DNA from 3 places in the Priestia sp. YIM B13489 genome. Region 1 is predicted to be linked to each of the others. Evidence: riboswitches for the same ligand, from Rfam matches in the RefSeq annotation. Region 1 holds a riboswitch; each other region holds the start of a gene.

What was found. A riboswitch is a leader RNA that binds a small molecule or an ion and turns the genes downstream of it on or off. The one in region 1 is predicted to bind cyclic di-AMP.
Region 2: it holds a riboswitch for cyclic di-AMP, as region 1 does, so the genes downstream of both, ACFX4W_RS25235 (potassium channel family protein) here and ACFX4W_RS04030 (APC family permease) in region 1, are expected to answer to the same signal.
Region 3: it holds a riboswitch for cyclic di-AMP, as region 1 does, so the genes downstream of both, ACFX4W_RS14380 (glutamate/proton symporter GltT) here and ACFX4W_RS04030 (APC family permease) in region 1, are expected to answer to the same signal.

What each region holds. Positions count from the first base shown of each region.
Region 1 is NZ_JBHZOQ010000036.1:424,871-427,139, forward strand. It holds gene ACFX4W_RS04030 (APC family permease) at 1-1,485, opposite strand, end outside; cyclic di-AMP (ydaO/yuaA leader) riboswitch at 1,648-1,788, opposite strand; gene ACFX4W_RS04035 (N-acetylmuramoyl-L-alanine amidase) at 1,980-2,269, opposite strand, start outside.
Region 2 is NZ_JBHZOQ010000053.1:3,757,915-3,760,183, reverse strand. It holds gene ACFX4W_RS25245 (Lrp/AsnC family transcriptional regulator) at 1-398, opposite strand, end outside; gene ACFX4W_RS25240 (carboxymuconolactone decarboxylase family protein) at 519-977, shown strand; cyclic di-AMP (ydaO/yuaA leader) riboswitch at 1,093-1,237, shown strand; gene ACFX4W_RS25235 (potassium channel family protein) at 1,362-2,021, shown strand; gene ACFX4W_RS25230 (TrkH family potassium uptake protein) at 2,025-2,269, shown strand, end outside.
Region 3 is NZ_JBHZOQ010000053.1:1,662,915-1,665,183, forward strand. It holds gene ACFX4W_RS14380 (glutamate/proton symporter GltT) at 49-1,308, opposite strand; cyclic di-AMP (ydaO/yuaA leader) riboswitch at 1,415-1,554, opposite strand; gene ACFX4W_RS14385 (undecaprenyl-diphosphate phosphatase) at 1,828-2,269, opposite strand, start outside.

The DNA of each region.
Region 1 (2,269 bases):
TGCATAATTTAATGAATTTTCTACTACCTTTGTCATTCCTGCTACAGGAACAATGACCACACTTCCTTCAAGCTTTCCAATCTTTTCTCCTTGCTTAATGCGAAGCTGCTCTCCTACCGCTTCATAATGCGTATGAATGCGATGAAAAATATAGACAATAACCGGTAAGAAAATGAGCACGGACCATACTTGTGAAAACTTCGTTGTAAACAAAATAATTAGCACAGTTAAGGTAATGAGGGCACCAATTAAGTTAATGGTTAGCTTCCCTTGCCAACCGGCCGGCTTTTCTCTAAGCCATTTGACAATCATGCCTGTTTGAGAAAGCGTAAATGGAATAAACACCCCGACTGCATAAAGAGGAATTAATTGTTCAGTCGCTCCTTTAAAAGCTACAATTAAGACAATAGAAGCAATTCCAAGGGTCACAATTCCATTTGAATAGCCTAGTCGATCGCCACGAATTTGAAACATTCTTGGCATGTATTTATCAGACGATAAGTTGACAGCCAGCAAAGGGAAAGCTGAAAAGCCCGTATTCGCCGCTAGCACTAGAATTAGAGCTGTTGTGCCTTGAATAAAATAATAAAATCCATTTCGCCCAAACACACTCGATGCAATTTGTGATACAACCGTTTCATCTGCTTTTGGAGAAATGCCAAGCCAATAAGCTAAAAACGTGATGCCAGAAAATAAAACGGCTAAAATACCGCCCATCAGCATTAATGTATGAACAGCATTTTTTGCACCTGGCTCTTTAAAGTTAGGCACTGCATTTGAAATAGCTTCTACACCTGTTAATGCTGAACAGCCTGACGAAAAAGCTTTTAATAATAAAAACAAACTAATACCTGGCACTACTGTACCGAGAGAGGGATGAAGCTCAGGTGAAACTTGACCTGTCGCTATTTTAAACAAGCCTACCGCTATTAACAAAATAAGAGCAATAACAAATAAATAAACCGGATAAGCTAATACAGAAGCGGATTCTGTTACACCACGTAAATTTAAGACGGTAATAAAAATCACCAGCAAACACGCAATTACTACATTGTAATGATGCAGCGTTGGAAAAGCCGAAGTTAAAGCATCGGTTCCTGCTGAAACGCTCACAGCAACTGTTAAAATATAATCCACCAACAGTGATCCTCCAGCTATAAGCCCAGGATTTTCTCCTAAATTGGTTTTCGAAACAATATAAGCTCCTCCGCCTTGCGGATACGCATAAATAATTTGACGATACGAAAGAATTAAAGCCGTGAGCAGAACCAATACCCCAAGCGCAATTGGAATCGAATACCAATAGGCAAGAACGCCGACTGTTGCAAGTACAATCAAAATTTGTTCTGTTCCATAAGCCACTGAAGATAAGGCATCTGATGATAAAATAGCCAGCGCTTTAAGCTTACTAAGCTTTTGATCGCCTAACTCTTTTGTTTTAAGCGGCTTTCCAATCAATAATCGTTTGAGAACTGAATAGTTCACGTAATTTCCCTCCGATGATTGCTTAGCTACTATTTACTGTTCATTGCTAAGCTCCGTTACAAGTTCACGAATAAGTGATATTACTCCTAAAAAATACCTTTTTATGTTAAAAAAGCGCACAAAAAAAACACTAAGGGTTCTCAGCGTTTTTACACAGCTTAAACCTCCTCTCCAAAACGCTTATGGGGTTAGCTGTCGGATTCGGGCTATGAGAGTAGCCCTACCTTTAAAAAAGGATTCACCCCAAGTGACAATGCACAAATTTGGGTCCCCCACTTCTGACGAATTAAGCGATAACAGGTCAATATAATTTTCGGTTAAAGGGTATGATCGATAACATGTTTCTTTCATAACTATCCTTTGTTCTTAGATAATATACTCCCGTACAAATGGTTTGTAAAGCATTATTTTACGCAAACCATAAAATAGTGCTTAAGGCGCTTTTAACAGAAAAACAAAAGGTCTTCTGCCCGCTTACAGAAGACCTTTTTGCTTTAACTTTTTGCTTTTAAAACGGCTGCTAGCTTGTTTTTCGTTTGAGGACCATAAATGCCATCCACATCATAAGGAAGATACACAAGCTGAAAACGTCTGACTGCATCTTTCGTTTGAACTCCATATATTCCGTCTACTGAACCTACTTTAAAATTCACCGCGTTTAATGCTTTTTGAAGCTGCTTCACGGCTTCTCCAGAATCACCTTGTTTTAAAATTCCATTTGGAAGTGGATATTGTTCCGAAGGTGGAGTTGGTGACGGTGTTGGAGATGGGTTTGGTGAAGTCC
Region 2 (2,269 bases), on a different contig from region 1:
GCGATGTGTGAAATCGTTTTGGCATAAGGTGTAATTTCGTTAATAAATTGTTCGAGTATGTGCAGGTGAGGAAGCTGAAGCTTTGTAATAAAGCAGGCTTGCCCGGCGATGCGTTCACAGAATAAAGCGTAGGGATACTGAGAAATAAATCGTTTAAAACGCTCGTGCTCTCCGTTTTTCATCGTTACTTCAATAAAACACGACACGGGCAAATGCAGCTTTTCATAATCAATATCAATCGTATACCCTTTTATAACGCCAAAGCTCTCTAGCTGTCGTACTCGCTCTGCCACCGAAGGAGGAGACAAGTTAATTTGTTTTCCTAGCTCTCGTAAGGAAAGGCGGCTGTTTTGCTGCAGCGCCTGCAAAATCGATAAATCAATTTCATCAATTTTCAATTGAAAACCTTCTTTCTCATTAACGTTTCATTTGATTAGTAATAGTAGATAAGATGTTTTATATGTAATCTGAAATTTCCATTTTTCTTACTATAATAATTAAAAAGGAGTGAGTAAAAAATGGCAAGAGTTTTGTTAGCAAACGAAGAGGGAACAAATTTTGAAAAAGCATTGAATTTAATTCCGCATGTAAAAAGATTGTATGATGAGCTTTACGACACGCTTTGGAACAGCGATATAGTAGAAAAAGAGACTAAGGAAAAAATAAGGCTTTATCTAGCAGGTGTTAACGGCTGTGAGACGTGTATGAGCATGTCATATGTAGGCGATGAGACGCTTAATCAAAAAGTGTTAAGAGAAAAAGAGCTGGAAGAAAAAGATCGCCTGCTGTTTCGATTTATTGATGTATACCGGGTGCGTCCAAGGGAGTTGACGGATGCTGATATGAATCAATTAAAGAAATTTTACAGTGATACGCAGCTGTTAGAGCTTTTAGCTGTTATTAATTTATTTGATCAATTTCACAAAATGATTGTCAGTTTAGATTTATACGATTTTTGCAGCTTGCAGGGCAAGTGAGGTCTTCCCTAAAAATATCTTGACAGACAAAATCCACAGGAGTAAGATAGCTTTCGTGAAGTGAAATGTATCATGAATCGAATCGATTATTCTAAAAAATAGATCATAGACATTTGAATAAAAATCGCTTAATCCATTACGGAGCGGAGGACCCATTATTTACGCACATATTGTGCTCCGGGGTGAATCCTTAAACAGGTAGGGTTACTCTTAAAACCCGAACCCGACAGCTAACTTCGCAAGCGTTTTGAGGGGGAAGAGTGTGAAAAAACACAGGAGCCTTCCTGTGTTTTTTTGCGCTTTTTTTAAGAAAAAGATGTAATTTTTTAGAAAAAGTATAAGCTAAGAGAACACACAGCAGTTGAAGAAAGGAATAAATACATTATGAAAAAACAGTTTGCTGTATTGGGATTAGGTCGTTTTGGAGGCAGTTTGGTTGAAGAGTTTGCTAATCTGGATGTGGATGTGCTCGCTATTGACCGCAATCAGGAGGTAGTAAATAAATTTAGCAACTCAGCTACATATGTTGTGCAGGCGAATGCAATTGATGAAGCTAGCTTAAAGGGGCTAGGTATTCGCAATGTTGATCATGCTCTTATTTCGTTTGGGGATGATATCGAAGCGAGCGTGCTCGCAACGATGCTTTTAAAAGATATGGGCGTTAAGCAAGTATGGGTAAAAGCAGTGAATATGTATCATCAAAAGGTGCTGGAGAAAATAGGAGCGGACAAAGTCATTCATCCTGAGCGCGATATTGCTAAGCGTATTGCTCATCACGTGGTGTCAGAAAAGATCATTGATTACATTGAACTGTCAAAGGATTATAGTATTGTCGAAATTGTGGCCTCTAAGAAACTTCATAATAAAACGCTGTTTGATTTGAACATTCGTGCCAAGTACGGCTGCAACATTATCGGCTTTCAGCGAAAAGACGGGGAAATGGTGATTTCGCCTACCGCGCATGAAATAATTGAACAAGGAGATATGCTGATTGTTATCGGACATAATCGCGATTTGAACCGTTTTGAAGAAGAAGGAGTTTAACTTATGAAAAAACAAATCATTAAACTCACCCCTCCGCAGCTGCTTGTCTCCATTTTTGGCGGAGGAATTATTATAGGTGCTCTTCTATTGATGATGCCTGTTTCTACTACTGAGCCCATCCGGTGGGTAGACGCCCTTTTTACGTCTACTTCCGCGATGACAGTAACCGGCTTAGCCGTCGTAGATACAGGTACGCGTTTTACCGTCATTGGTCAAACGATTATTATGCTGTTAATTCAAATAGGCGG
Region 3 (2,269 bases), on a different contig from region 1:
ACTTATTCTAATTTTTTGAATAGAATAAGTAGCTTTTTAATTTATAAATTAGCCGGCTCTCATGACCTCTGTACCTTTTTTAGGGTCAAATTTGCCTTCAGATTTAGACATCACAATTGCTGCTAGTGTGTTTCCTACTAAGTTAACAACCGTACGTGCCATATCCATGATTCTGTCTACTCCAGCAATGAAGGCTAATCCTTCTGCCGGAACCCCGATTGTTCCAAGAGTAGCCAGTAATACAACAAATGATGTTCCTGGCACGGCAGCCATTCCTTTAGATGTAACCATCAATACCAGAATGAGCGTCAGCTGTTGAACGATCGTTAAATCAATACCGTACACCTGCGCTAAGAATAACGCTGCAATCGCTTGATAAAGAACGGAACCATCTAGGTTAAATGTATAACCAATTGGTACAACGAACGATACGATAGCTTTTGGACAGCCCATCTTTTCAAGTTTTTCCATAATTCGCGGAAGAACTGTCTCAGAACTAGATGTACTGTATGCTAACAACAGTTCATCTTTCATATAGCGGAATAAGTGGAAAATGTTAATTCCTGCCCATTTCGCGATTCCTCCTAATACAACAAGTAGGAAGAAAATTAACGCTAAGTAAACTAAGATAACAAGCTTTCCTAATGAAAGGAGTGACTCTAAGCCGAATTTTGAAACTGTTACACCAATTAAAGCAAATACACCAATTGGCGCCACTTTCATTACAAGGTTTACCACGTGAAACATTGCGTGAGAAACGCCGTCGAAGAATTGTACAACTGGCTTTCCTCTTTCCCCAATTGCCGCTACTCCTAGTGCAAATAACACTGTAAAGAAGATAATTGCTAGCATATCTCCTTCAACAATTGACTGGAAAAAGTTTGTTGGAACAATGTGTAAGAAAGTTTCAGCCACTGACTTTCCTTCTTGCTGTTTGGATGTTTCAACATATTGTGAAATATCACTCTTCTGTGCTGAATGAATGTCTACACCTTGCCCAGGATGAAAAATATTAGCAACCAATACACCGATTATAATTGCAAAAGTCGTAATAATTTCAAAATAGAGAATGGTTTTAACGCCGAGCTTTCCAACCTGTTTGCCGCTCCCTGCTCCTGCAACTCCAACGACTAAGCTTGAGATAACAATTGGAATAACAATCATCTTAATTAACCTTAAAAATAGGTCTCCTAGCGGCTGTAGGTATGTTACTACACGCGGATCGTTAAACCAAATTACCCCTACAAGAACACCGAGGATTAATCCGGTAAAAATCTGCGTAGCCAAACCAAAACGAATTTTTTTCATAGATGTACCTCCCCAAAGATGTATGACATTTGTATATACTTTTCTGAAAAAACAAAAAAAGACTATTCTTAAGAAAGAACAGCCTTTTACTTACGCTATTTTGGGCTCTTTCTCTCAATAAAGCAAACGGGGTTAACTGTCGGATTCGGAATTGAGAGTTTCCTACCTTTTGTAAGGATTCACCCCAAGGCAGCTTTACTGCCGATAATGATTCCCCCGCTCTATACGATTAAGCTTATTATTCAGTTTTTATAAAATTAAAACGATCTATACGTTGTCATACGTTTTTTACAGTCAATAAAACTAAACAGAAGTCTTACTTTTACTTAACTTTATACTGCACAAATATTAATTTACTATTTTTCGACACGTTTTGTCAATACCCATGTTTATAAAACGCTTTCAAAAGGCGATAATATATATTTATACAAAAAAGCTATTGCAATGTTGCAATAGCTTTTTCTTGCTCTTTGAGTCTCTATTAGAAGTTTAAGGGACTAAAGAACACGCATGTTTATTTTATAAAAATACAAAATATAGAATAGCTGCTAACACAATTCGATATAGTGCAAATGGTACTAATTTGATACGATTAATTAATTTCAGGAAAAAGCGAATAGACACCAGCGCAAAAATAAAGGCGCTGATAAAACCAGCAATAAAAAACGGTAGTGCATCTGATGTGAAATACTGCCAGTTTTTAACCAATGAAAGTCCACTTGCTCCTGCCATGATTGGCACTGCCATAATAAATGTAAAATCTGCCGCTGCCTTATGGCTCATTCCAAGAAGAACCCCTCCTGAAATCGTTGAGCCTGAACGAGAAAAACCTGGCCAAAGAGCAATACATTGAAACAGTCCTATACCCAGTGCTTGTCCATAAGACATTTGGTCCACCGTCTCTACACGCGGACGTTTAGGTCCAAACAAATCTGCTAGAATCATTAATACAGCTCCGACT